DNA from 2 places in the Asanoa ferruginea genome. Region 2 is predicted to be linked to the other one. Evidence: predicted binding sites of a transcription regulator. Region 2 holds the regulator's gene; the other holds the start of a gene.

Region 1 (14,308 bases), 1.1 Mb from region 2:
CCACGGTCGTCTGCACCACCAGCCCGCTGGTGCTCGACCGGGCCGACGAGGTGGCCTTCGTCGCCGACGGCCTGGTGGTCGCGGCCGGCACTCACCGCGACCTTCTGCGCCGCCACCCCGACTACCGCGCGACCGTAACCAGGGAGGAAGACCAATGAGTCAACAACTCCCCGTCGCCGACGCGGCCGAGGTGCGCAAATACGCCCGCCGGCTGATGCGCCGCCATCCCGGCAGCCTCGCGGTCGCGCTCGGCCTGCACGGCCTGGCCGCCGTCGCCGGCCTGGTCGCGCCCCGCCTGCTGGGCAAGCTGGTCGAAGGGCTGTCGACCGGCACCACGACCCGGGCGATCGACCGGATCGCGTTGGCCATCGCGGCCTTCGTGGTGACCCAGGCGGTGCTGACCAGGTTCGCCGCCTTCTGCTCGGCCCGCCTCGGCGAGCGGGTGCTGGCCGAGCTGCGCGAGGAGTTCGTCGACCGGATCCTGGCGATCCCACTGTCCACGGTGGAACGCGCCGGCACCGGCGACCTGCTCACCCGCACCTCGCGCGACGTCTCCGCGCTCTCGCACACGGTGCGCTTCGCGGTGCCGGAGACGCTGATCGCGATCGTCACCTGCGGGTTCGTGGTCGGCGCCATCGTGCTCACCGGCCCGCTGCTGGCGCTGCCCTGCCTGATCGTGGTGCCGCTGCTGTGGGCCGGCACCCGGTGGTATTTGCGTCGCGCCCCCGCCGGCTACCTGCGCGAGAACGCCGCATACTCCGACATCACCGACGGCATCAGCGAGACCGTCGAGGGCTCCCGCACCACCGAGGCGCTGCGCCTTCAGGACCGCCGCCGGGAGCGCACCGACGACGACATCCGCCGCTCCTACTCGGCCGAGCGCTACACACTGTGGCTCCGCACGGTCTGGTTCCCCGTCGTCGAGATCAGCTATGTGGTGCCGGTCGTGGCGACCCTGCTCATCGGCGGCTGGTTCTACCTCGAGGGCTGGGTGACGCTGGGCCAGGTGACCGCCGCGACGCTCTACGTGCAGGCGCTGACCGACCCGATCGACCGCCTGCTGTCCTGGCTCGACGAGCTTCAGGTCGGTGGCGCCTCGCTGGCCCGCCTGCTCGGGGTCGCCGGCCGTCCCGCGCCGGCCGACTCGGCCGCCGCGGCACCGCGCGGCGAGCGGCTGGTGGCCAGCGGGGTCCGCTACGCCTATGTGGAGGGTCGCGATGTCCTGCACGGCATCGACCTGACGATCGAGCCGGGGGAGCGGCTGGCGATGGTCGGCCCGTCGGGCGCCGGCAAGTCGACGCTGGGCAGGCTGCTGGCCGGCATCCACGCGCCCACCGCCGGCGCGGTCACCGTCGGCGGCGTCCCCTTGGCCGCGCTGCCGTTCGACCAGTTGCGCTCGCACGTCGCCCTGGTCACCCAGGAGCACCACGTGTTCATCGGCACGGTGCGCGACAACCTGGTGATGGCCCGGCCCGGCGCGACCGACGACGAGGTGCGCTCGGCCCTGTCGGCCGTCGACGCGCTCGACTGGGTCGACGCCCTGCCGTCCACCTTGGACACGGTGGTCGGCACCGGTGGCCACCCCATCCCGCCGGCGCAGGCGCAGCAGCTCGCGCTGGCCCGGCTGGTGCTGGCCGACCCGCACACGCTGGTGCTCGACGAGGCGACCTCGCTGATCGACCCGCGGGCCGCCCGCCACCTGGAGCGGTCACTGGCCGCAGTGCTTCAGGGACGCACCGTCATCGCCATCGCGCACCGGCTCTTCTCGGCGCACGACGCCGACCGGGTCGCGGTGGTCGAAGACGGGCGGATCACCGAACTCGGCTCGCACGCCGAGCTGGTCGCGGCCGGCGGTTCCTACGCGGCGCTGTGGCGTTCCTGGCACGGCGACGACGAGCCCGCGGCTGCCGAAGCCGGTTCCGACCCCAAACGGCGCGAAAGTCCTTATTCGACAGTGGCGTAACTTGGCGTCCTTAACGGGTAACGGCCATGTAGAGCGCGAGTAACAACAAGGTCACGGCGGCGATCCCGAACATTGCAAGGAGGTCTCGGCGGACCGCGCCCGGCTTCTCCGGCAGGGCCGGAAGATCGCTGGTCACCCGAGCTAGATCGGCCAAAGTATCGGCGTTGTAGACCACGCCAACACGGTCGGTGAACTCGTCAAGAGTCAAGCGACCGACCGCGGTATGGCTTTGTAACAACTCGACTACGCGCTGTCGGTCGGCGTCTGACGCACGAGTATCCAAAGTCAACCTATCCCCTCTCCGCGGGCGAAAGCGTACGCTCTGAGAGCGCTTTCTCGGCTCGCCCGAACGCATCGAAGCCGGTTCCAGTGCCGTGACCGGATCGTTACGGCAGCGTGTCGACCGCGCGAGGTTGGGCGCCAAATGCGCGAGTATTTTGTGTTTCGGATCGCTGGTTGGCGGAGGCCAATGGCGCCACCCTGGCCACGCGGTCCGCTCAACGGCCATGAAGGAGTCAAAGGTTATGCGTAACCGATTTCTGTCGGTCGCCGTCGCCACTATGGCGGTCGGCGCGCTGGCACTTGCGGGGTGTGGGTCAGACGACTCGGGCGGAGACAGTGGCGGGGGCACCGCTGCCGCCAAGAAGGTCGGCGTGATCCTCCCCGACGCCGCCACCTCGCCGCGCTGGGAGGCCAACGACCGACCGCTGCTCAAGGCCGCGTTTGACGGCGCGGGCATCACGGCCGACATTCAGAACGCCGATGGTGACAAGGCGAAGTTCGGCACCCTCTGTGATGGCATGATCACGTCGGGCGTCAACGTCCTCCTGATCGTCAACCTGGACCCCGACTCCGGCAGCGCCTGCCTGAAGAAGGCCCAGGCCGCTGGCATCAAGACCATCGACTACGACCGCCTGACCCCGGGTGGAGGCGCGTCCTACTACGTCTCCTTCGACAACGTGCAGGTCGGCAAGCTGATGGGCGAGGGCCTCACCAAGTGCCTGACCGACGCTGGCAAGACCAAGGCCAACATCGTTCAGATCAACGGTGACCCGACCGACAACAACGCCTCGCTGTTCAAGCAGGGCTACGTCGAGGCGCTGAAGCCGAAGGTGGACAGCGGCGACTACAAGATCGTCGGTGACCAGACCGGTAAGTGGGACGCCACCGTGGCGGGCACCGCGTTCGAGCAGCTCTACACCCAGAACGGCGGCAAGGTCGACGGCATCATCTCCGCCAACGACACCATGGCCCAGGGCATCATCGCCCGGCTCACCGCCAACGGCCTCCAGGGCAAGGTCCCGGTGACCGGCCAGGACGCGAGCAAGGAAGGCCTCCAGGCCATCCTCGCCGGCAACCAGTGCATGACCGTCTACAAGGCGATCAAGGTCGAGGCCGACACCGCCTCGAAGCTGGCCATCGCGCTGATCAACGGCCAGACCCCGGGCAGCGACCTGGTCAACGGCGCGGTCAAGGACACCGTCCTCAACAAGGACGTCCCCTCCGCGCTCGCGACCCCGAAGGCCATCTACAAGGACTCCGTCAAGGACGTCATCGCGGACGGCTTCTGGAAGGCCAGCGACATCTGCACCGGCCAGTACGCCGAGCTCTGCACCAAGGCAGGCGTTAGCTAAGTGACGCCAAGAGGCCCGGCAGGCGAGACCTGCCGGGCCTTCTGGGCGCTTACGGCCACGGTTACTGCCGGGCCGGGAAACAACTAGTGAGGTGACCATGACGGTGCCGGAGGGTGCTGCGGGGGCGGTGACGGCGACGGAGGACGCCGCGCCGCTGCTGTCGCTGCGCGGGATCAACAAGAGCTTCGGTGCGGTCCACGTCCTACAGGACGTGGATTTCGATGCATATGCGGGACAGGTGACCGCGCTCGTCGGCGACAACGGCGCGGGCAAAAGCACCCTGATCAAAGGGATCGCCGGCAGTCAGCCGTTCGATTCCGGGGAGTTCCTCTTCGAAGGCCGGTCGGTCTCGGTGACGAACCCCAAGCACGCCAACGAACTCGGCATCGAGGTCGTCTACCAGGATCTGGCGCTCTGCGACAACCTGGACATCGTCGACAACCTGTTCCTTGGCCGCGAGGTCACGAAGAACGGCATCCTCGACGAGGCGACCATGGAGCGCCGGGCCCAGGAGACGCTGGCCGGCCTGTCGGTCCGCACGGTCAAGTCGATCCGTCAGGTCGTCGCCAGCCTTTCCGGTGGCCAGCGCCAGACGGTCGCGATCGCCCGCGCGGTGATCTGGAACTCCAAGCTCGTGGTGCTCGACGAGCCGACCGCCGCACTCGGCGTCGCGCAGACCGAGCAGGTGCTGCGGCTGGTGCGCCAGTTGGCCGACAACGGGCTCGCGGTCGTGCTGATCAGCCACAACCTCAACGACGTGTTCCAGGTGGCCGACCGGATCTCGGTCCTCTACCTGGGCCGGCTGGCGGCACAGATGAAGACCAAAGACGTGAAGAGCAACCAGGTCGTCGAGATCATCACGACCGGTCGGTCGGATGCCATCGGTGGCATCACCAACGGCAACGGGGAGTTGAAATGAGCACCCCGACGAAGGTCGAGACGACCGAACAGCCCGTCGAGGAGACCACGCCGGCCAACCCGTTGGTCGCCGCGGTCGGCAACTGGTGGGCCCGGGTTCGCGGCGGTGACGCCGGTTCCCTGCCGGCGCTGCTCGGCATCATCGCGCTGGTGATCGTGTTCGCGTCGCTGCGCCCCACGACGTTCACCAACGCGTTCAACTTCGCCAACCTGATCCACCAGGCGGCGGCCGTCATCGTCATCGCGATGGGCCTGGTCTTCGTCCTGCTGCTCGGCGAGATCGACCTGTCCGCCGGTTATACGGCCGGCACGGCAGCGGCCGTGATGGGCGTCGTCGTGACCCGCTGGGGTTGGTCCTGGCCGCTCGGCCTGCTGGCCTGTCTGGTCACCGGCGCCGTCGTCGGCCTGGTGATCGGCCTGCTCGTGGCCAAGCTGGGCATCCCGTCGTTCGTCGTGACGCTGGCGGCGTTCCTCGCCCTACAGGGCGTGCTGCTCCAGTTGATCGGCGAGGGCGGCACGATCGCGATCCGCGACGACACGCTGCTGGCGATCAACAACAACGACATGCCGATCTGGCTGGGTTGGGTGCTGTTCGCGTTGGTGGTCGGCGGCTACGCGTTCATCGTGCTGCGCCGCGGTGCCAAGCGGCGGGCCGGCGGCCTGACCTACGAGGCGATCCAGGTGACCCTCGCCAAGATTGTCGCGTTGGCCGTGCTGCTCGGTCTGATGACCTACTGGCTGAGCGTCGAGCGCAGTCGCAACCCCCTGGTGACGTCGATCAAGGGCGTGCCGATCGTGGTGGCGATCCTGCTGATCCTGCTGGTCGGCCTGACCTTCCTGCTCACCCGCACGTCGTTCGGCCGCCACGTCTACGCGACCGGTGGCAACCCGGAGGCGGCCCGCCGCGCCGGCATCAACGTGGGCCTGGTCAAGCTGGCCTGCTTCATGATCGCCTCAACGTTGGCGGCGGTCGGCGGCATCATGCTCGCCAGCCGCGACAACTCCATCTCGCCGTCCACGGGCGGCGCGTCAACCCTGCTCTACGCGGTGGGTGCGGCCGTCATCGGTGGCACCAGCCTCTTCGGCGGTAAGGGCCGGATCGTCGACGCCATCCTCGGTGGCTTCGTGATCGCGATCATCATCAACGGCATGGGCCTGCTCAACCAGCCCTCGAGTGTCGTCTACATGGTGACCGGCCTGGTCCTGCTCGTCGCGGCGAGCGTCGACGCGATCTCGCGCCGGAAGGCCCGCGCCACGGGCCGCGTCTGATCACACGCGCAAGTCAAGGGCCCGGCGGCTTCGGCTGCCGGGCCCTGCCTGTTGACAAGGGGCCCTTCCTTCGTCAGGTGGCGATGCGGGCGACGGCGGCGTCGGTGAGGTGCACGAGGTCGGCCGGGGAGAGCTCCAGTTGCAGGCCGCGCTTGCCGGCCGAGACGAAGATGGTCTCGAACCCCAGGGCCGAGTCGTCGAGCACGACCGGCAGCCGGGTGCGCTGCCCGAGCGGGGAGATCCCGCCGGTGACATAGCCGGTCGCGCGTTCGGCCGCCGTCGGCTCGGCCATCGCGGCCCGCTTCGCACCCAGCGTCGCGGCGAGCGCCTTCAGGTCGAGCGAGCGGGCGACCGGGACGATGCCGACGCCGAGCTGGCCGTCGACGGTCGCGACCAGGGTCTTGAAGACCCGGGGCGGGTCGATGCCGAGCGCCGCCGCCACGGCCTCGCCGTAGGCGGGTGTCTTCGGGTCGACGTCGTAGGGATGTGTCGTGAACGGGACCTTCTCGCGGGTCAGCACCACCGTCGCGGGCGTTCCCTGGGCTCGCTTGGCCACCTCTAGAGGCTATCGGGCCACCGGTTGGGCCAGGACGGCTACCTGCGCACCGGCCACCCGGGTCAGCAACAGCGAGGTCGAGGCCCGGCCGGACAGCCGCAGGTCGCGCCGGAACTGCGCCGGGTCAAGCGCGGAGCCGCGCTTGAGGATCTCGACCGTGCCCACTCCACGGGTACGCAACTCCGCCCGCAACCGCTTGAGCGAGAACGGCAGCACGTCGGTGACCGCGAAACAGCGGCCGAAGGTGTTCGGCCGGGGCTCGTCGGCCCACACGTAGGCGATCGTCTGATCGCCCAGCCGCCCGTCGACCGTGGTGGCGAACTCGGCCACCAGCCCGGCCCGGACCACCGCGCCGTCGGGGTCGTAGAGATAGCCGCCGACCGGACCGACCGGTGCCAGGACCGTCCCCGACCCGGTCAGCTCGGCCGCGACGCCGGCTCGCAGCACGGTCGCCCGGCGCGGCACCGCCGCCAGCGCGCCGCACCACAGGGTGGCCTCGACCACGTCCCGGTCGACGCTGACCACCTCGGTTTCCGCGCCGTCGGGCGCCAGCGCGTGATCGAACCCGGGAGCGACCTTCACCGCCAGCCGTTCGCCGCGGGCCGCCAGTGCGGCCACGAAGTCCCACGACGGCGAATAGGCCGACGGGTCGAAGACCCGGCGGCCACCGGTCGACCGCCGGGCCGGATCGCAGAACACCGCGTCGAAGCCGCTGGTGTCGAATTCGGTCGCGTCGCCGCGTACGACCCGGAAGCGGTCGGCGACCCCGGCCGCTTCGGCGTTGGCGGCGGCGACCGCCGCGGTGGTCGCGTCGATCTCGACACCGACCACCTCGATCCCCTCCCGGGCGGCCGCGATCGCGTCGGCGCCGATGCCGCAGCCGAGGTCGGCCAGGGTGCGCACGCCGGCCGCGACCAGCCGGCGGGCCCGCCGCCCGGCCACCACCGCCCGGGTCGCCTGCTCCAGGCCGGCCCGGGTGAAGAACATGCCGGCGGCGTCGGTGCCGAACTTGCCGGCCGCCTGGCGGCGCAGGGTCGCCTGGGTGAGCGCGGCGGCGGCCAGCTCCGGCGGGACGCCGGCGGACCGCAGCGCGGCCGCCGCGGCGAGCGGGTCGCCGCCGGCCAGGTCGGTCGCCGCGGTGAGAGCGGCAACACCGGCGGGGGTACGCAGCGCGGCTAGGTCCACGGGACCCATTCTTCCGTGGGGGCTCGCTGGCACTCTCCTTGACGGAGTGCTAGTCGCGGCATAACCTGCGATTAGCACTCTCGGTCTGAGGGTGCCAACAACGCCAGGCAGGTCCGGCACCCGCGACGACGGTCCCGCCCTGGTGGCATGAGGCAAATTGGCGCCGGCCGGAAAGTCGGCCGGCTACGAACCTGATACCCCAGGAGGGTATGCCCGTGACTACCGCGACCAAGGTTGCGATCAAGCCTCTCGAGGACCGGATTCTCGTCCAGGCCAACGAGGCTGAGACGACCACGGCGTCGGGCATCGTGATCCCCGACACCGCCAAGGAGAAGCCGCAAGAGGGCACCGTCATCGCCGTCGGCCCCGGCCGGATCGACGACAACGGCAACCGCGTTCCGGTTGACGTCAAGGTCGGCGACACGGTGATCTACTCGAAGTACGGCGGCACCGAGGTCAAGTACGCCGGCGAGGAGTACCTGGTGCTCTCCGCCCGCGACGTCCTCGCGGTCATCGAGAAGTAACTGATCAAGCTGAAGTGCGCGATGCCCCGGACCGGATTCATCCCGGGCCGGGGCGTCGTGTCTTTGAAGGGACTTAAATGGCGAAGATCCTGAGCTTCTCGGACGACGCCCGGCACCTTCTCGAGCACGGCGTCAACGCCCTCGCGGACACGGTCAAGGTCACTCTCGGCCCCCGCGGGCGCAACGTCGTCCTCGACAAGAAGTTCGGCGCTCCGACGATCACCAACGATGGCGTGACCATCGCCAAGGAGATCGAGCTCACCAACCCCTACGAGAACCTGGGCGCCCAGCTCGTCAAGGAGGTGGCGACCAAGACCAACGACGTGGCTGGTGACGGCACCACCACGGCGACGGTCCTGGCCCAGGCGATGGTCCGCGAGGGCCTGCGCAACGTCGCCGCGGGCGCCAGCCCGAGCGACCTCAAGCGCGGCATCGACGCGGCCGCCAACGCCGTGTCCGAGGCGCTGCTCGGCAAGGCCGCCGATGTCGACACCAAGGGCTCCATCGCCAACGTCGCCACCATCTCGGCGCAGGACGCCACGATCGGCGAACTGATCTCCGAGGCGATGGAGAAGGTCGGCCGCGACGGTGTCATCACCGTCGAGGAAGGCTCGACGCTGGCGACCGAGCTCGAGATCACCGAGGGCCTCCAGTTCGACAAGGGCTACATCTCCCCGCACTTCGTGACTGACGCGGAGTCGCAGGAAGCCGTCCTCGACGAGCCCTACATCCTGATCACCACGCAGAAGATCTCGGCCGTCGAAGAGCTGCTCCCGCTGCTCGAGAAGGTCGTCCAGGCCGGCAAGCCGCTGCTGCTGATCGCCGAAGACGTCGAGGGCCAGGCCCTCGCGACGCTGGCGGTCAACGCGGTGCGCAAGACGCTGAAGATCGCCGCCGTCAAGGCGCCGGGCTTCGGCGACCGCCGCAAGCAGATGCTCCAGGACATCGCGATCCTCACCGGCGGCGAGGTGATCGCCCCCGAGCTCGGCTACAAGCTCGACCAGGTCGGCCTCGACCAGCTCGGTTCGGCCCGCCGGATCGTCATCGACAAGGACAACACCACGGTCGTCGACGGCGGCGGCAACGCCACCGAGGTCGCCGAGCGGGTGTCGCAGCTCCGCAAGGAGATCGAGGCGTCCGACTCCGACTGGGACAAGGAGAAGCTCGCCGAGCGGCTCGCGAAGCTGTCCGGCGGCATCGCGGTGATCAAGGCCGGCGGCGCCACCGAGGTGGAGCTCAAGGAGCGCAAGCACCGCATCGAAGACGCCATCGCCGCGACCAAGGCCGCGGTCGAAGAGGGCACCGTCCCCGGTGGCGGCGCCGCTCTGGTGCAGATCGCCACGGTGCTCGACGGCGACCTGGGCCTGACCGGTGACCAGAAGACCGGTGTCTCGATCGTCCGCAAGGCGCTCAACGAGCCGCTGCGCTGGATCGCCGAGAACGCCGGCCACGACGGCTACGTCGTGGTGGAGAAGGTGCGCGAGCTCGGCTGGGGCCACGGCCTCAACGCGGCTACCGACGCCTTCGTCGACCTGGCCAAGGCCGGCATCATCGACCCGGTGAAGGTGACCCGCAACGCGGTGCTCAACGCCGCGTCGATCGCCGGGCTGCTGCTCACCACCGAGAGCCTGGTGGTCGAGAAGCCGGAGAAGGCCGCGCCGGCCGAGGGCGGTGGCCACGGCCACGGCCACCAGCACGGCCCGGGCTTCTGAGCCTGATTTAGCAACAGACAAGATCCGCGCGACCCCGCAGGGTCGCGCGGATCTTGTCGTTTCATTACGTTCACAGCCCGCGGTTACCCGTTCGCGCCCGGCAGGGATCACACTTGCTGCCGTGACACGGAAGTCTTGGCGGTTCGGCGCGCTCGCGGGCGTCGCGGCCGCCGCAGTCGCCCTCGGTCTCGCCGAGCTCATCGCCGTCGTGACCGGGTCGCGCAGTGCGCCGCTGGTCGCCGTCGGCGGCGTGGTGGTCGACCACGTGCCGGAGAGTCTCAAGCAGTTCGCGATCACCATGTTCGGCGTGCACGACAAGACCGCCCTGCTGGTCGGCACCGCCGTGCTGCTCGCCCTCTTCGCCGCCGTGATCGGCGCGTTGTCGGTGCGCTGGCTCGCCGTCGGCTTCGCCGGCATCGGGCTGTTCGCCGCGGTCGGCGTCGCCGCCGCCCTGACCCGACCCAACGCCGGCCCTTCGGCGGCCCTGCCGGCTCTGCTCGGCGCGGCCGCTGCCGGCGCGACGCTCTGGCTGCTCGTCGTCGGCCCGCTCGCGCCCGCCGAGGTCACCGAACTGGTCGCGCCGTCGGTGCACGAGGAGGAAGAGGCGGTCGAGGGGCGACGCCGGTTCCTGAAGAGCAGCGGGCTGATCGTCCTGGGCGCGGTCGCGGTGGGCTTCGCCGGGCGCTGGCTGTCGACCCGGCGCAGCGTCTCCACGGCCCGCGCCGAGGTGCGGCTGCCCCCGCCCGCGACACCAGCGCCCGAGGTGCCGGCCGGCTCCGACCTGCGGCTGCCCGAGCTGTCGTCCTATGTGACCCCGAACGACGATTTCTACCGGATCGACACCGCGTTGGTGGTGCCCCAGGTCGACCCGGCGGAGTGGAAGCTGCGGATCCACGGCCGGGTGCGCAACGAGATCGAGCTGACCTACGCCGACCTGCTGGCCCGGCCGATGATCGAGCGTTACGTCACGCTGGCCTGCGTGTCCAACGAGGTCGGCGGCGACCTGATCGGCAACGCGCGCTGGCTCGGCGTACCCCTGAAACCGCTTCTTGACCAGGCCCAGCCGCTGGATGGCGCCGACCAGGTGGTTGGCCGCTCGGCCGACGGCTGGACCTGCGGCACGCCTACGGCGATCATGCGCGACGGCCGCGACGCGATGCTCGCCGTCGGCATGAACGGTGCTCCGCTGCCGATCGAACATGGCTTTCCCGTACGCGTGGTCGTGCCGGGTCTGTATGGCTATGTCTCGGCGACCAAGTGGGTGGTCGAGCTCGAGGTGACCAGCTTCGCCGATTACGACGCCTACTGGGTGCCGCGCGGCTGGTCGCAGCAGGGGCCGATCAAAACCGAGTCGCGGATCGACACCCCGCGCGGGCGCAACTCGCTGAAGGCCGGCCCGGTCACCGTCGCCGGCGTGGCTTGGGCACAGCACCGCGGCATTTCCAAGGTCGAGGTGCAGGTCGACAACGGCCCGTGGCAGGAGGCGATGCTGGCCCGGGCGGTCTCCGACGACACCTGGATCCAGTGGTCGTGGACCTGGGAGGCGACCAACGGCGATCACGTGCTGCGGGTGCGGGCCACCGACAAGACCGGGCAGACGCAGACCTCGCAGCCGGCCGACCCGGCGCCCGACGGCGCGAGCGGCTATCACAACGTGTCGGTCAGCGTCGGATGAACGGCGGTCCGGGGCCCCGTCGGGCCCCGGACCGGAAGATAGAGGTGTCAGCTCGCGCGGCGCTGTGCCGGCACTGGGAGGGGCCGGATCGCGGCCGGGACCGTTGACTTGTGTGGCCGGCCGAGTCGCGACTCGAGGCGCTCGACGTCGACTGTGGTGTGCCGGCGGTCGGCCAGGTCTTCCCAGCCGGTGGCCAGCAGGCGGAGCCGTTCGGATTCGCTGAAGCCGCCCCAGACGCCGTAGGGCTCGCGCACCGAGAGGGCGTGCGCGGCGCACTGTGCGCGCACCGGACAGGTGCCGCATACTGACTTGGCTTTCATCTCGCGCCGGTTGCGCGACGATCCGCGCTCCCCGTCGGGATGGAAGAACTGGGCACTGTCGCGGCCACGGCACGCGCCGAGCCGTTGCCAATCCCAACGCTCGTCGATGGGTCCGGGCAGCCTGCGTACGTTGGACATCGGCACCCCTCCTTTCTCGCGCGCCTCCGCGCCGTACTGGACTAGCGGTGTCACTACCCCAAGCGCTGTCCACTCACACGTGCCTGATCGATTGGTTGCACGCACCTACCACCTCGGCGTGGCGAACTGTCCGGAACTTTCCTGTTCTTTCAGCTGAAACGCCGTAATGATCTCAGTGCTCCGTGGTCCTCTTCTATGAGGAGAGGAGGACCACCGTGCGAACTGTCCTCGTTTGCGTTCGGACATCGCAGGCCGCTCAGAATGTCAATGCGGCCGCGGCCCGGCTCGGAGTAGCCGGCGCCGTGCGAACTGCGGTATCCGAGCCCGAGGTATTGCTCCGTCTAGCCGAGCGTCCCGCCGACGTGGTGCTCGCGGACACAGCTGTGACCAGACCGGACACTGTGGGATTCACCCAGCGGGTGTTGGGTCGGGCGCCGGGCGCGACGATCGTGCTCTTCGGGTCGGAAGACCCGCGGATCGCGGCCGCCGCGGTCAACGCCGGAGCCCGGGCCCTGATCCAGGGCGGCGACCAGGATCTGGTCAGCGTCGTGGCCAAGGCAGTGCTGCTGCTCTGCGTCGCCGGCCGGGTGCCGGCCGCCGTCGGCGGTCTCGCCGGCGCGGCTGCCAGCCGCAACGCGGGGCCGATGCGGATGCAGGCCGGTGTGGGGGCCGGACACCCCCAGATCGGGCTGGCCGAGTCGACGTCTGCCGTCGTCCCGGTGCAGCGCGGCGACGCCGGGCCTGGCATGGACATCCGGGACAACGCCGAAGAAGGGCGTTATTTCGGAGGCCAGGCCGATCCGGTCAACCGCTACGGGGGGCGTGAGGAGCCGGTTGCCCGGCGCGCCGCGCTCACCGAACGGGAACTGCAGGTGCTTCGCGGCATGGCCGACGGGAAGAGCAACGCCGAGATCGGGCGCGAGCTCTTCGTGTCGGAAGACACCGTGAAGACCCACGCCCGGCGTCTGTTCCGGAAACTGGGCGCGCGTGACCGCGCGCACGCGGTGGCCGCGGGCTTCCGCTCAGGCCTGGTGGCCTGAAACACGCACTGACCGGCCCACCCCTCTCCTTGCCGGTCAGGGTGTGACGATCATGATCCCGGGCTGTCCGGTTTGCCGGGCAGCTCGGGATCGTCGGCTTCATCCGCCAGGGTGTCGTGCACGCCGTCGGCGTAACCCTTGGCGTATTCCCAGGTCACATAGTGATCGGGATCAGGGTCATAGGCCGGCTCGTGCACCCGGGGCCGACCGGAGCTCAGCAGGTGACGCAGGTTGCCGCGGAGCAGGTCCCAGTCGAAATAGTGGGGTTCGTGGCAGTCTTCACACTCGATGACCAGCCCACGAATCCCGACCGGGCCCAGCAGGGCCTGGTAAACCTCGAGGTCGGCGAGGTCCTCGAGCACGTCCTGCCGCTCGACCTCGGTCAACGGGTCGAGGGTCGGGTCGTCGTCGCCCGCGTCGTCGGAGAGCCCCGCGGAGGGGTCGTCCTTGAACGGATCGATGGGCTCGTCGTTCACCCTCCCACCGTAGTCGTTTTCGGGCCTGTCGCGCCTGCCCAGAGCGGGGCCGCGCCGGCCGGTCCGCGCGCCCGCGCGGGTAGCATGACGTATCGCGCCGCTGAGGGGACTAACCATGGACAACAAGCCCGTCAACGACCTGCCGGTCGGCACCTTCGTAGACCCGGGAGCCGGCTCCGCGGCGACCGTGCCGCTCGGTCTCACGTTCGACGACGTGCTCCTCCAACCGGGTGAGAGCGACGTCGTGCCGAGCCAGGTCGAGACCGGCACCTTCCTCACCCGCAACGTGCGTCTCGGCATTCCGCTCATGTCCAGCGCCATGGACACGGTGACCGAGGCCCGGATGGCGATCGCGATGGCCCGCAACGGCGGCATCGGCGTGCTGCACCGCAACCTGTCGATGGAAGACCAGGCCCTTCAGGTCGACCTGGTCAAGCGCTCCGAGGCCGGCATGATCACCAACCCGGTCACCTGCAGCCCCGATGACACCGTGCGCGACGTCGACGCCCTCTGCGGTCGTTACCGCATTTCCGGTGTCCCGGTGGTCGACAACGGCGGTGCGCTGGTCGGCATAGTGACCAACCGCGATATGCGCTTCGTCACCAACGGCAACACCCCGGTGCACGAGATCATGACCCGGATGCCGCTGGTCACCGCAGGCGTCGGGGTGACCAAGGCCGAGGCCCTCGGGCTGCTGCGCCAGCACAAGATCGAGAAGCTGCCGCTGGTCGACGAGAGCGGCCGGCTGCGCGGCCTGATCACCGTCAAAGACTTCACCAAGAGCGAGCAGTTCCCCAACGCGACCAAAGACGACGCCGGCCGGCTCCGGGTCGCCGCGGCGGTCGGCGTGGGTGACGAGGCCTACAAGCGGGCCCGCCTGCTCATCGACGCCGGTGTC
Region 2 (14,308 bases):
CAGCTCGGCGAGCGGGTTGACACCCATCTCGTCGAGGGCGTGGCGGGCGACGGCGAGCACCGCGTCGGTGTCGACGGCGACGCCGGACTCGTTGGCGATCTCGATGGACAAGACTTCCTCTTTCGAAAGCTAGCGGCGCCGGCCGGCTCGGCCGGTCGCCTGCGCGGCACCCCGGCCGGGCACCGCGTGCACACCCTGGGCCTGCCGGGCCTCGCGCTCTTCGTCCCACTTGCCGTAGGCGTCGACGATCTCGCCGACCAGCCGGTGACGGACCACGTCGCTGCTGCTCAGCGTCGCGAAGTGGATGTCGTCGAGGCCGTCGAGGATCTCGCGCACCAGGCGCAGCCCGCTGGTCGTGCCGCCGGGCAGGTCGACCTGGGTGATGTCGCCGGTGACCACGACCTTGGAACCGAACCCGAGCCGGGTCAGGAACATCTTCATCTGCTCGGGCGTCGTGTTCTGGGCCTCGTCGAGGATGATGAACGCGTCGTTGAGCGTGCGGCCGCGCATGTAGGCCAGCGGCGCGACCTCGATCGTGCCCGCCGCCATCAGCTTCGGGATCGACTCGGGGTCGAGCATGTCGTGCAGCGCGTCGTAGAGCGGGCGCAGGTAGGGGTCGATCTTCTCGTAGAGGGTGCCGGGCAGGAAGCCCAGCCGCTCCCCCGCCTCGACCGCCGGCCGGGTCAGGATGATCCGGTTGACCTGCTTGGCCTGGAGGGCCTGCACGGCCTTGGCCATGGCCAGGTAGGTCTTGCCGGTGCCGGCGGGGCCGATGCCGAAGACGATCGTGTTCTCGTCGATGGAGTCGACGTAGCGCCGCTGGCCCAGCGTCTTGGGGCGGATGGTGCGCCCGCGCCGGGACAGGATGTTGAGCGTGAGCACGTCGGCGGGGCGCTCGACGGTGCCCTGCTCCAGCATGCCGACCGTGCGGCGGACGGCGTCGGTGGTCAACGTCTCGCCCTTCTGGATCAGCTCGAGCAGCTCGGTGAACAGGCGCTCGGCCTGCGCGTTTTCGGCCGGGGCGCCGGTGATGGTGATCTCGTTGCCGCGCACGTGGACGTCGCTGGCGACCGAGCGCTCGACGAGCCGCAGGATCTCGTCTCCTGCGCCGAGGAGGTTGACCATGATCTGCGGGTCAGGGACCGTGATCTTGGTCTGCACCCGGGGCTGCCCGGGCGGTGGGGTGCCGGTCATAAGTCGGACCCGTGGGCCCTGCGCCACCTGCTCTCATCTCGGTGCGGACGTAGACGCCAATCGTATCGGTTCAACCTGACGACCACCGCGCCCATTTCCTACGCGCTGAACGAACGGCCCTCGAACGTCTGCTGGTCGCGGGTCAACCGGTAGGTGGCCCAGTGCATCCGCACCACGCGTCCCTCGCCGTCTCGGGTCAACCGGAGCAACTCACCAACTTCACGACCGGATACGGTACGAAGAATGTCTGGATTGTCAGCCGATGGGCGGAATATCGCCGGTGGCTTACCCGCCGGATCCGCCGCACCCCGGGCCCGCAGGGCACCGCCGTACCAGCCGAACACCTGCTCGAAGCCCTCGCTCCACCAGCGGCCGATCACCGAACGGTAGCGGTCCGGCACCGGCTCGCCCGGCGTCCACGGCACGATCTCGGCCGGGTCGGCCTCGATGGCTGCCGTGAGCAGCTTGTGCGGCAGGTCGACGGTCTCCAGCGCGGTCCCGGAGGCACCCAGCACCGCCGCACCGAACCCGGCCGGGCCGGGTGCGCCGGTCAGCGCGCGCGGCCGCCCGTAGACGCCGGCCAGGAAACCGGGCATCGCGCCGTCGTGGCCGACGTGCACCACCCGGTCGCCGCGCGGCACCAGGATCAGGCCGAGCCCGAACCCGGCCGCCCAGATCCCCTGGTCGGTGGTGGTCAACGGCCAGCGCATCTCGTCGAGGGTGGCCTCCGCGAGCACGGCGCCGGACGGGTCGACGGTGGCCGGGTCGGCCAGGAACGCCGCCCACTTGGCCATGTCGGCGGCCGTGCTCCAGAGCTGTGCGGCCGGGCCGACCGCGCCGAAGTCCAGCGGCGGCTCGGGGAAGGCGGCGTCGGAGTAGGCGTCGACCAGGTAGCCGGTGGTCGCGCTGGCCGGCCGGACGGCCGAGGTGCCGGCGAGCCCGAGCGGGCCGAGCACCCGGTCGGCGAGCACCTCGGCCCAGGTGCCGCCGCGCATCCGGGCGACGGTCAGGCCGAGCAGCGCGACACCCAGGTTGGAGTAGTGGAAGCGGCGGGCCGGCGGAAGCACCCGCTCGGCCCGCTCCAGGTCGGCGACCAGGGTCGCGGCGTCCGGCGCGACCAGCGTGTCCCACACGTCGCCGTAGGGCTCGCGCTGGATGCCGCTGGTGTGCGAGAGCAGCCGGCGGATGGTCAGGTCGCCGAGCGCGGGCACCTCGAGGTGCCGGCCGATCGGGTCGTCGAGGTCGAGCAGCCCCTCGTCGCGGGCCTGCATGACGAGCACCGCGGTGAACGTCTTGGTGACCGAGCCGATCCGGAAGGCGGCCTCGGGCTCGGCGCCCACCGACAGGGTCCACAGCGGACGGTCGGCGCGGTGCACGGCGGCGGCCAGCGCGGGGATGCGGGCCTGGGCCTGGGTCTCCCGGACCAGCCGGTCGAGCGCGTTCACTTGCACACCATCGGGCCGAGCGGCTCGCCGCCGAGGACGTGGCCGTGCACGTGGTCGACCTCCTGGCCGCCGTACTCGCCGGTGTTGAAGATGAGCCGGAAGCCGTCGGCGAGCAGGCCCTCGGTCTCGGCCACGACGGCGGCGGTCTCCAGCAACTCGGCGGCGAGGCCGGGGTCAGACTGAGCCAGGGTCGCGACGTCGACGTAGTGCTCCTTCGTCACCACCAGCACGTGCACCTCCGCCTTCGGGCTGATGTCACGGAACGCCAGGGTGGTGTCGGTCTCGCGGACCACGGTCGCCGGGATGTCGCCGGCCACGATCCGGCAGAAGAGGCAGTCGCTCACGAGGGGGATCGTAAGCGCGCTCTCATGGGGCATGATGTCCGGCGTGGTGGACACAGCGCATCAGGCCGCGATAGAGAGCGCTCTCGCGACCCTCGACCTAGACACCAAGGTCCGGCTTCTGACTGGTCAGGACTATTGGCGGCTGCCCGCGATCCCGGAGATCGGGCTGGCCAACCTGACCATGTCTGACGGCCCGATAGGGGTCCGCGGCGTGCGATGGTCGCCCGACAACCCCTCGGTCGCACTGCCGAGCCCGACCGCGCTCGCGGCGACCTGGGACCCGGAGCTGTCCCGGCTCGCGGGCCACGTGCTCGGTCAGGAGTGTCGCAGCCGAGGCATCCACATCCTGCTCGCGCCGACGGTCAACCTGCACCGCAGCCCGCTGGCCGGCCGGCACTTCGAGTGCTATTCCGAAGACCCGCTGCTGACCGCCGCGATCGGCATCGGCTATGTCTCGGGCCTCCAGGAGCAGGGCGTCGGCGCGCAGGTCAAGCACTACGTCGCCAACGACTCCGAGACCGAGCGGTTCACCGTCGACGTGCGGGTCTCCGAGCGGGCGCTGCGCGAGCTCTACCTGGTGCCGTTCGAGAAGATCGTCGCGGCCGGCGTGTGGAGCCTGATGGCCGCCTACAACGGCGTCAACGGCTCGCCGATGACCGAGCAGGCCGACCTGGTGACGGGTTTGCTCAAGGGCGAGTGGGGCTTCGACGGCGCGGTCGTCTCCGACTGGACGGCGGCGCGCACCACCGTGTCGTCCGCGACCGGCGGCCTCGATGTCGTGATGCCGGCCTTCGCCGGACCGTGGGGCGACAAGCTGGTCGCAGCCGTCCGGGCCGGCGACGTCACCGAAGAGCAGATCGATGACAAGGTACGCCGGATCCTGCTGCTCGCCGGCCGGGTGGGTGCCTGGGACCGGATGCCGCCCGCGGTGCCGGCCGACGCGGTGACCACCGGCCTCGACATCGACGCCGCCGCGCGGGAGATCGCCACCCGCTCGTTCGTGCTGGCCCGCAACACTGTTCTTCCTCTCGAGGCCGGTGCGCTGCGCCGGGTCGCCGTGCTCGGCGCGCTGGCCGACGATGCCCGGATCCAGGGCGGCGGCTCGGCCCGGGTGCTGCCCCGGCACGTCATCTCCCCGCTGGCCGGCCTGACCGCCGCGCTCCCGGACGCCGAGGTCGTCTACGCCGTCGGCGCCGACCCGCGGCCGGAACTCGCGCCCGCCACCGGCATTGAGTGGACCCCGATCACGACCACGTTGCGCGACCTCGCCGGCGAGGCGCTCTACACCGCGTCGATCGACGCAGCCGACATCCGCTGGATGGGCGAGTTGCCGGACGGTGTCGACCCGACCACGGCCGCCACCGCGGAGATCTCGGCGACGTTCACCCCGTCGGTCACCGGCACCCACCTGCTGGCCGCCAACGGCTTCGGCGACGTGGTGTTCCGGGTCGGCGGCGAGACGCTGCTCGACGAGCCGGTCTACGCGGGCGACGACGACCCGCTGACCACCGCGTTCCTCACCCCGGTGGAGAAGCGGTTCCCGGTCGAGGCGGTCGCCGGCAAGCCGGTCGAGGTGGTGCTGACCCACAAGATCTACCCGGGCCGGCACGGCTTCGTCACGCTGACGCTCGGGCACGGCCGCCCGGTCGCCGACGACGAGACGCTGCTCGACGAGGCCGCCCGGGTGGCGGCCGACGCCGACGTCGCGGTCGTCGTCGTGGGCACCACCGAGGAGGTCGAGTCCGAGGGCTTCGACCGCACCACGCTGGCGCTGCCCGGCCGGCAGGACGAGTTGGTGGCCCGGGTGGCCGCGGCCAACCCGCGCACCGTGGTCGTGGTCAACTCCGGCTCGCCGGTGCTGATGCCGTGGGTCGACGACGTCGCCGCGGTGCTGCTGACCTGGTTCCCGGGTCAGGAGGCGGGTGCCGCGCTGGCCGACGTGCTGCTCGGCGTGACCGAGCCGGGCGGCCGGCTGCCGACCACCTGGCCCCGGGCGATGGAAGACCTGCCCGTCCTGTCCACCACCCCCACCGACGGGACGCTGACCTACGCCGAAGACGTGCTGATCGGCTACCGGGGTTGGACGGCCGAGCCGCTGTTCCCCTTCGGACACGGCCTCGGTTACACGACCTGGTCCTACGAGTCGCTCGCCGTCGACGGCGGCGAAGCCGTGGTCACCGTGCGCAACTCCGGCGACCGCGCCGGCCGCGAGGTGGTCCAGGTCTACGTGGCCCCGACCGCCGACGGCGGCCCGGTGCGGCCGCGGCGCTGGCTCGCCGGCTTCGCCGGGGTGTCTTCCGAGCCGGGCGAGTCGGTGACGGTGCGCATCCCGCTGCCGGAGCGGACGTTCCAGGTCTGGGACGGCGGCTGGCAGACGGTCTCCGGCAGCTACCGGGTCGAGGCCTCGGCCAACGTGAACGACCCGAAACTGACGGCGACGGTCGATGTGTGACTGAACGTCGATCTTGCCCAGGTCGGCAAATGGCGCACACTCGAAAATCGCTCGAACGGGGAACCCGGACTTGCTGAAGACCGGGTGATGTGGTCTCGTATATGGGACGGCCGGCGCCTTCCCCCGTGGGCGCCGGCCGTCAACTTATTTCGATGTTCCTGTGAGTTTCCTATGTGGAGCCCCAGCGCCCCAGCCGGGCGCTGAGCACCGACAGCGCGGCCACCCCGGCCGTCGAGGTGCGCAGGACTGTCGGCCCGAGCCGCACCGCGGTGGCGCCCGCCTTCTCGAACGCGGCGACCTCCTCGGGCGCGATTCCGCCCTCCGGCCCGACCACCAGCACCACGTCGCCGCGGGCCGGCAGCGCGACCGTGGCCAGCGGTGCCGCGGCCTCCTCGTGCAACACCAACGCGGCGGCGGCCCGGCCCAGGCGGCCGGCGACCACGGCGGTCGACTCGTCGGGGTCGCCGCCGATCGCCGGGCACCAGGCCCGGCGCGACTGCTTGGCCGCCTCGCGGGCGGTCGCCACCCAGCGGTCGCGGGCCTTGCCACCGCGTTCGGCCCGCCACCGGGCCACCGAACGGGCGGCCGCCCAGGGCACGATCTCGTCGACGCCGACCTCGGTCATCGCCTGCACGGCCAGCTCGCCCCGGTCACCCTTGGCGATGCCCTGCACGACGACGAGCCGCGGGTCGGGCGCCGGCTCGTACGCCCGCGATTGGATCCTCAGGGTCAGCGCGTTCTTGCCGGCGGCGGTGACCACCGCCTCCGCCGTGCCACCCCGGCCGTCGGCCAGCAGCAGCTCCTCGCCCGCGCCGATCCGTTGCACGGTGGCCGCGTGCCGCCCCTCGGGGCCGTCGAGCAGCAGCTCGTCGCCCTCGGGTAGTGCGTCGACGAGGAAGAGCGGCCGGCTCAACCGTCAGTGCCCGTTGAACGCGTCGCGCATCCGGGAGAAGAAGCCGCCCTGCTTGGTCAGCTCGGCCACCTCTTCGCCCCGGGACCGGGAGAACTCGCGGAGCGCCTTCTCCTGGTCGCCGGACAGCTTGGTCGGGGTGCGCACGTCGAGGTGCACGTAGAGGTCGCCGCGCCCGGCGCCGCGCAGGTGGGGCACGCCCCGCGCGCGCAGCCGCAGCGTCGAGTTGGGCTGGGTGCCCGGCTTGACGTCGACCGTCTCCTCGCTGTCGAGCGTCTTGATCGTCAGCCGGGTGCCGAGCGCCGCCGCCGTCATCGGCACCGTCACCCGGCAGTGCAGGTCGTCACCCTTGCGGGAGTAGACGTCGTGCGGCCGCTCGTGGATCTCGACATAGAGGTCACCGGCGGTGCCGCCACCCGGGCCGACCTCGCCCTGCTGGGCCAGGCGGATCCGCATGCCGTCTTCGACGCCGGCCGGGATCTTCACGGTCAGCGAGCGGCGGGTGCGGACCCGGCCGTCACCGGCGCAGGTCGGGCAGGCGTGCGGGATGACCGTGCCGTAGCCCTGGCAGACCGTGCACGGCCGGGACGAGACGACCTGGCCGAGGAAGGTGCGCTGGACCGACTGGACCTCGCCCCGGCCGCCACAGGTCTCGCAGGTGGCCAGGTGGGTGCCGGCCGCGGTGCCGGCGCCGGAACAGGTGGTGCAGAGCACCGCGGTGTCGACGGTGATCGGCGCCTCGACGCCGAACGCGGTCTCCAGCAGGTCGAGCTCGAGCCGCAGGATCGCGTCGGCGCCCGGGCGGGTGCGCGGCCGGGGGCCGCGCGCGCCCGCGCCGGCGGCGCCGAAGAACGCGTCCATGATGTCCTGGAAGCCGACGAACGGGCCGGCACCACCGGGGCCGCCCGGCCCACCGCCACCACCCGGCGCGAGCGGGTCGCCGCCGAGGTCGACGATCTGCCGCTTCTGGTCGTCGGAGAGGACCTCGTAGGCCGCGTTGATCTCCTTGAACTTCTCGGCGGCCGCCGGATCGGGGTTCACATCGGGGTGGAACTGACGCGCCAGCTTGCGGTAGGCGCGCTTGATCTCGTCGTCGCTGGCATCTCGGGCGACGCCGAGAATCCCGTAGTAATCCCTGGCCACTGTGTTCTGAGTCCTCATGTCGTCTCGCTTGTGCCGGCCGCCGATGATCAGGTGGGGGTGGGTGTCAGTTCTGGGCCAGCAGCTCGCCTACGTAGCGTGCCACGGCGCGCACGGTGGCGATGGTGCCGGGGTAGTCCATCCGGGTCGGCCCGAGCACACCCAGCCCGCCGACGACGGTAACCCCTGGTCCGTATCCGGTGCTCACGATCGAGGTCGACCGCAGGTTGTCGATCTCGTTCTCGTCACCGATCCGGACCCGGGTGATCGGCTCGACCTCGCCGATCAGCTTGAGCAGGATGACCTCTTCCTCGAGCGCCTCGAGTATCGGGCGCAGCGAACCCTGGAAGTCGAGCAGACCGCCGCGGGTCAGGTTGGCTGTGCCAGCCAGTGCCACACGTTCCTCGTGCCGCTCCACCAGCGTCTCCAGCAACACCGTGGAGAGCGCGACGGTGGCCGCCCGCAACTCGGGCGACGACTCTTCGACCAACGACTGGACCAGCGGTGGAGTGTCGGAAAGCTTGCATCCGCAGAGCTTCTCGTTGGTCAGCCGGCGAAGGGTGGTGACTTGGCTCTCGTCGATCGGCGTGGGCAACTCGACCTGCCGCTGCTCGACCCGGCCGGTGTTGGCGATCATGACCACCATCAACCGGGTCGTGGAGATCGGCACCAGCTCCAGGTGGCGCACCGACGACCGGGCCAGGCTCGGATATTGCACGACCGCGACCTGGCGGGTGAGCTGGGCGAGCAGCCGCACCGTGCGGTGCACCACGTCATCGAGGTCGACGGCGCCGACCAGGAACCGCTCCATCGCCCGGCGCTCGGCCGGGCTCAGCGGCTTGACGGTCGACAGCCGGTCGACGAACAGCCGGTAGCCACGATCGGTGGGCACCCGGCCGGCGCTGGTGTGCGGCTGGCGGATGTAGCCCTCTTCTTCGAGAACAGCCATGTCGTTTCGCACGGTCGCCGGGGAAACGCCCAGTTGGTGGCGCTCGACGAGGGCCTTGCTTCCGACCGGCTCTTGGGTTGACACGTAGTCTTCGACGATCGCGCGGAGCACGTCGAGCTTGCGGTCATCGAGAGCCATGCGTCACCCCCTCCAGCCTTCTGGCACTCGACTGTAGCGAGTGCCAGTCTACGACGCACCGGTCCACCAAGCGATGATCGCTGTTTGCCGTGGCCAAGCTGTCGACAACAAGTCAGAACTCGCATCTGGCGCGGGTTGATCGATACCCCTACGGTGTCGGGCATGACTGAGCCGCCCCGGCCACCCGGTGAGGGTTACCCGGATCCCAACGCCGCACCGCCTCCCACCTCGGGTGGCGGCGCCTACCCGCCGCCCACTTCGGGTGCCGGTGCCTATCCGCCCGCCGGTGGCTACCCGCCGCCGGGGGGCTATCCGCCTCCGCAGGGTGGCGGCTACCCGCCCCAGCAGGGTGGTTACTACGGTGGCGCGGCCCCTTCGGGCTACGCCAACAGTGAAGAGAAGACCTGGGCGCTGGTCGCCCACCTCGGTGGCGCGGCGCTCGCGTTCTTCAGCACGGGCACGCTCGGCTGGGTCGCGCCGCTGGTTGCCATGCTGGCCAAGGGCAACACCTCGCCCGCGGTCCGCGCACACGCCGTCGCGGCGCTCAACTTCCAGATCGTGTGGTCGGTCGTCTCGATCATCGGTTGGGCGACGGCCTGCCTGGCCATCGGCTTCATCATCTTCCCGATCGCCACGCTGATCGCCGTGATCTTCGGCATCATCGCCGGCGTCAAGGCCAACGAGGGGCAGCTCTACCGCTACCCGTTGAGCATCAGCATCATCAAGTAACCCGACTGCCGTAGGCGGCTGCTCGCGGTCGCCTACGGCAGGAGGTCGCGGACGACGGCGTCGGCGAGCAGCCGGCCCCGCAGGGTCAGCACCGCTGCGTCGCCGTCGACCGTCAGCAGCCCGTCGGCTCGGGCCCGCTCCGCGGCGGCCCGGCCGGCCGGGTCGAGCACGTCGAGCGGCAGGCCGCTGGCCAGCCGCATCCTCAGCATGACGTCTTCCGTCAGCCGATCGTCGGCGGTGAGCACCTCCCGGCCCGCGCCGGGCGAGACGCCGTCGGCCAGCCGCTGTGCGTACGAGGCCGGGTGCTTGACGTTCCACCACCGCACGCCGCCGACGTGGCTGTGCGCTCCGGGGCCCACACCCCACCAGTCGCCGCCGGTCCAGTAGAGCAGGTTGTGCCGGCACCGCCCGGCCTCCGTGGTGGACCAGTTCGACACCTCATACCAGCCGAAGCCGGCCGCGGTCAGCGCGGCTTCCGCGGCCAGGTAGCGGTCGGCGGCGACGTCGTCGGAGGGCTGCGGCAGCTCGCCGCGGCGGATCCGGGCGGCCAGCCGGGTGCCGTCCTCCACGATCAGGCTGTAGGCGCTGACATGGTCGACGCCGGCACCGATCGCGGCCGCCAGCGAGGCCGCGAAGTCGTCGGCCGACTCACCCGGCGTGCCGTAGATCAGGTCGAGGTTGACGTGGTCGAAGCCGGCTTCCCGGGCCTCGGTCGCGGCCTGCGCCGCCCGGCCCGGCGAGTGCTTGCGGTCGAGCACCCGCAGCACGCCCGGCGCCACCGACTGCATGCCCAGCGAGACCCGGGTGTAGCCGGCGGACCGCAGCGCCCGCAGGCTGGCCGGCGTCACCGACTCGGGGTTGGCCTCGGTGGTCACCTCGGCGCCCGGCGCGAGCCCCCAGATCTTGTCGATCGCCTCGATGATCCGGCCCAGGTCGCCGGTGGGCAGCAACGTGGGCGTGCCGCCGCCGACGAAGACGGTGTCGACGGCCGGTGCGTCGCCCAGCGTCCGCGCGGCGAGCTCGAGCTCGGCCAGCACGGTGTCGGCGTAGCCCTCGGGCCGCCAGCCCGGCAGGTCACCCGGTGCGTAGGTGTTGAAGTCGCAGTAGCCGCACCGGCTGGCGCAGAACGGCACGTGCACGTAGACGCCGAAGCCGCGCGCACCGACCGTGTTCAGGGCCGACGCGGGCAACGCGCCGTCCGGCGGCATCGGTTCGCCGTCGGGAAGAGGACCGGGCATTCCACTAGTGTGCGCCACATGACATCCGGGGATCCTCTCGTACGGGTCGAGACCGACCGCGGCGTGGCCACCCTCACGCTGGACAGCCCGCACAACCGCAACGCGCTGTCGACGACGCTGATGACCGAGCTGACCGCCGCCCTCGCGACGGCCGCCGCCGACCCCGCGGTGCGGGTGGTGGTGCTCTCGCACACCGGCCCGGTGTTCTGCTCAGGAGCCGACCTGAAGGAGACCGCGGCGGCGTACGCCTCGGGAAAGGTCCCGGTCGGAATGCTCGGCGACGTGCTCGCGGCGGTGGCCGAGTGCCCCAAGCCGGTCGTCGCCCGGATCGGCGGCCCGGCGCGGGCCGGCGGGCTCGGCCTGATCGCCGCGGCCGACATCGCGATCTGCGCCAACGAGGCGACGTTCGCGTTCACCGAGGTCCGGCTCGGCGTGATCCCGGCGGTCATCTCCGCCACCGTGCTCCGCCGGCTGAGCCCGCGGGCGGCCCAGGCGCTCTACCTGACCGGCGAGCTGTTCGACGGTGCCCGCGCGGTCGAGGTCGGCCTGGTCACCGCCGCCGTCGGCGTCGAGGAGCTGGACGCGACGGTGCGCTCCTACTGCGCGGCCCTGGTGCGCGGTGCACCGGGCGCGTTGGCCGGCACGAAGGAGTTGCTGGTCCGCACCCCGCTGCCGTCGGTCCGGGAAGACGCGGCCGAGCTGGGTGCCCATTCGGTCGGCTACTTCCTCTCGCAGGAGGGCCGCGAGGGCGTTGCCGCGTTCCGGGAAAAGCGCGACCCGGCGTGGGTACCGGCGCCATGACGTTCCGCACGGTCGCCCCGCCGTCGTAACCTGTGCGACAAGGAGGTGGCGGGTGCGAAGTCGTGGGCCCATTGTCGGCATCGTCGCGCTCTTCCTGATCGCGGCTTTCGCGGTTTTCCTCAGCTCACGTGACTTCAAGACACCCAAGATCAGCCTCCCCTCGGCGACCCGCGACTGCACCGTCCAATCCGGAGACGACAGCCCGCCGGTCACCCTCGACGCCGCACAGATGGCCAATGCCGCCACGATCACGGCGGTCGGCGTACGCCGGAAAGTCCCGGAACGCGGTGTGGTGATCGCCCTGGCGACGGCGTTGCAGGAGTCGAAGCTGGAGAATTTGCCCGGCGGCGACCGAGACTCGCTCGGCCTGTTCCAGCAACGGCCGAGCCAGGGCTGGGGCACGCCGGAGCAGATCCGCGACCCGCGCTATTCGGCGACCCGGTTCTACGCGGGCCTGAAGAAGGTGCGCGGCTGGCAGGAGATGCGGGTGACCGAGGCGGCGCAGCGGGTGCAGCGCTCGGCCTACCCGGAGGCCTACGAGAAGTGGGCCGACGAGGCCGGCGTGCTGGCGGCGGCGCTGCTGGGCCGGTCCGCCAACGCGGTCGCCTGCACGGTGCCGGGCGAGCCGCTGATGCGCGGCACGGCGGCGGCCACGTCGCTGGCCAAGGTGCTCAAACTCGACTGGGGCACGGTCGACACGGTGCCGGCGGCGGCCGGCTTCGCGGTGGCGGCCACCGACGCGACGGCCGGTTGGCGCTACGCGCACTGGCTGGTCTCCCACGCCACCGACCACGGCGTGAAGAGCGTCCGCTTCGCGGGCATGGAATGGTCCGCCGACGGCGGCCGCTGGTCCCCGATCGAGGGCGTGGGCGCGGGCCTGGTCCAGGCCGAGGTCTTCGCCGACGTATGACGTGACCGTGAACCGCCCGATCGCCCAAGACTGAGTTTTATCTCACTTTCTGTATGATCTTGTGTCTGGGTTGTGGGCATTTAGGGCGACCTAAGATCGCCGCCCGTAGTGATGCCCCTCCATATCGTGCCGATCCGCCGATCGCCGTCGATCTTCGGCCGAACGGAGTCTTTCCGGCACAACAACTGCCTCTAGCATCGCCGGGGTGCGCGAAATCCCTTCGGGTTCAGCGCCGCATCCGGGGCCGCCCGCGGCCCGAACGACGGTCGAGTGACGGCCCTGGCGACGTCACGAGGAGGAATGCACGTGTTCGACTACGCAGGCCGCACAGGCTACGAGCCGATCAGCGAGGTCGACCGGAAGGAGTTCCACGAGCAGGGCTTCATGTTGCTGCGCAACGTCCTGACCGAGGACCACCGCGCCGCGCTGGAAGCCGCCGTCGACCGGGTCTACGCCGAGGAGAAGGCCGCCGGCAACACGACCAAGGACGGCACGCTGCACCTGCTCGGCTTCCTCGACCGTGACGAGCTGTTCGGCGAGCTGCTGACCCACCCGATCGCGTTCCCCTACATGTGGGGCCTGGCCGGCTGGAACATCTACACGCACCACAACCACCTCGACGTCACCCCGCCGGCGCTCGAGCCGGAGAAGCCCTACTGGGGCTGGCACCAGGACGGCTACCGGCAGAACTCCGACCCGGAGACGATGGACCCCAACCTCCCGCGGCCGATGTTCTCGCTGAAGGTGGCCTACGTCCTCTCCGACCTCTCTGAGAAGGGCCGCGGCGCGACCAAGGTCATCCCGGGCAGCCACCTGTGGAACTCGCTGCCCCGCCCGGCCGACCTGACCGTGCAGAACCCCGACCCCGAGGGCACCGTCGAGATCACCGCCAACCCGGGCGACGCGTTCATCTTCGACCGCCGCCAGTGGCACTCGCGCTCGACGAACCTGTCCACCATCACCCGCAAGATGCTCTTCGTCGGCTACACCTATCGGTGGATCCGCCCGCTCGACGAGCTGCACCCCGACCTGGCCTCGCAGTGGTGGCAGAACCGCACGCCGGTGCAGCGCCAGCTGCTGGGCGAGGGCGGCCACACGGCCAACTACTGGGGCATCAACTGGGACGGCTACATCGACGACGAGATCCCGCTGCGCAAGGAGCTCAAGACGCGGGGCCTGCTCGACCGTAGCGTCCCGTGGCTCCGCTGATCTTCTAGAAACATCAATCCGGCCCGGGTCCGCCGGGAGCACGACCGTTGCTCCCGCCGGACACCGGGCCGGGCCCTTGGGGGCCCGCCCCTGCCACGTCCGCGGGTCAAGACCGCCGCTCACCGCGCCGGGCCCTCGGCGGCCCGCCCTGCCAGGGCCGCGGGTCAAGACCGCCGCTCACCGCGCCGGGCCCTTGGCGGCCCGCCCCTGCCAGGTCCGCGGGTCAAGACCGCCGGACACCGCGCCGCGCCCTTGGCGGCCCGCCCTGCCAGGTCCGCGGGTCAAGACCGCCGCTCACCGGCCCGGGCCCTCGGGGGCCCGCCCCTGCCAGGTCCGCGGGTCAAGATCGCCGGACACCGCGCCGCGCCCTCGGCGGCCCGGCCCCTGCCAGATCCGCGGGTCAAGACCGCCGCTCACCGGCCCGGGCCCTCGGGCGCCCGCCCCTGCCACGTCCGCGGGTCAAGACCGCCGCTCACCGCGCCGCGCCCTCGGCGGCCCGGCCCCTGCCAGATCCGCGGGTCAAGACCGCCGCTCACCGGCCCGGGCCCTCGGGCGCCCGCCCCTGCCACGTCCGCGGGTCAAGACCGCCGCTCACCGCGCCGCGCCCTCGGGGGCCCGCCCCTGCCACGTCCGCGGGTCAAGACCGCCGCTCCGCAGGACGCGGGGCCGCGCCCTGGGTCGTCGAGCCTGAAATATCCGGAATAACCGACGCCATCTCTAGATCTAGGAAAACGGATGTAGCTATAGCTACATCCGTTTTCCTAGATCTCGAAGAACCGCCGCTGGAAGCGGCTTCCCAACCGGGTGTTTCGAGCAATTGCCAACAACCGGGACTCGGGATTACCGCGG

What was found. Region 2 encodes HrcA, which represses chaperone genes, less so after heat shock. Its sites were predicted from a motif close to GGTTNGCACNCTCNNNNNGAGNGTGCNAACC; they were not measured.
Region 1: the regulator HrcA is predicted to act here: its motif matches at 7,595-7,625, upstream of groES (co-chaperone GroES).

Annotation. Positions count from the first base shown of each region.
Region 1 is NZ_QUMQ01000001.1:1,270,993-1,285,300, reverse strand. Features, by position in the region: gene DFJ67_RS06260 (ABC transporter ATP-binding protein) at 1-158, shown strand, start outside; gene DFJ67_RS06255 (ABC transporter ATP-binding protein) at 155-1,963, shown strand; gene DFJ67_RS06250 (DUF1707 SHOCT-like domain-containing protein) at 1,974-2,318, opposite strand; gene DFJ67_RS06245 (sugar ABC transporter substrate-binding protein) at 2,488-3,597, shown strand; gene DFJ67_RS06240 (ATP-binding cassette domain-containing protein) at 3,725-4,516, shown strand; gene DFJ67_RS06235 (sugar ABC transporter permease) at 4,513-5,784, shown strand; gene ybaK (Cys-tRNA(Pro) deacylase) at 5,858-6,340, opposite strand; gene DFJ67_RS06225 (THUMP-like domain-containing protein) at 6,350-7,534, opposite strand; gene groES (co-chaperone GroES) at 7,735-8,049, shown strand; gene groL (chaperonin GroEL) at 8,127-9,761, shown strand; gene DFJ67_RS06210 (molybdopterin-dependent oxidoreductase) at 9,883-11,436, shown strand; gene DFJ67_RS06205 (WhiB family transcriptional regulator) at 11,484-11,894, opposite strand; gene DFJ67_RS06200 (helix-turn-helix transcriptional regulator) at 12,110-12,934, shown strand; gene DFJ67_RS06195 (DUF5319 domain-containing protein) at 12,985-13,410, opposite strand; gene guaB (IMP dehydrogenase) at 13,526-14,308, shown strand, end outside.
Region 2 is NZ_QUMQ01000001.1:188,699-203,006, forward strand. Features, by position in the region: gene ybeY (rRNA maturation RNase YbeY) at 1-111, opposite strand, end outside; gene DFJ67_RS00900 (PhoH family protein) at 130-1,194, opposite strand; gene DFJ67_RS00905 (serine hydrolase domain-containing protein) at 1,293-2,639, opposite strand; gene DFJ67_RS00910 (histidine triad nucleotide-binding protein) at 2,636-2,983, opposite strand; gene DFJ67_RS00915 (beta-glucosidase family protein) at 3,027-5,435, shown strand; gene DFJ67_RS00920 (16S rRNA (uracil(1498)-N(3))-methyltransferase) at 5,605-6,348, opposite strand; gene dnaJ (molecular chaperone DnaJ) at 6,352-7,488, opposite strand; gene hrcA (heat-inducible transcriptional repressor HrcA) at 7,553-8,572, opposite strand; gene DFJ67_RS00935 (DUF4870 domain-containing protein) at 8,735-9,301, shown strand; gene hemW (radical SAM family heme chaperone HemW) at 9,334-10,539, opposite strand; gene DFJ67_RS00945 (enoyl-CoA hydratase family protein) at 10,558-11,340, shown strand; gene DFJ67_RS00950 (hypothetical protein) at 11,393-12,250, shown strand; gene DFJ67_RS00955 (phytanoyl-CoA dioxygenase family protein) at 12,551-13,459, shown strand.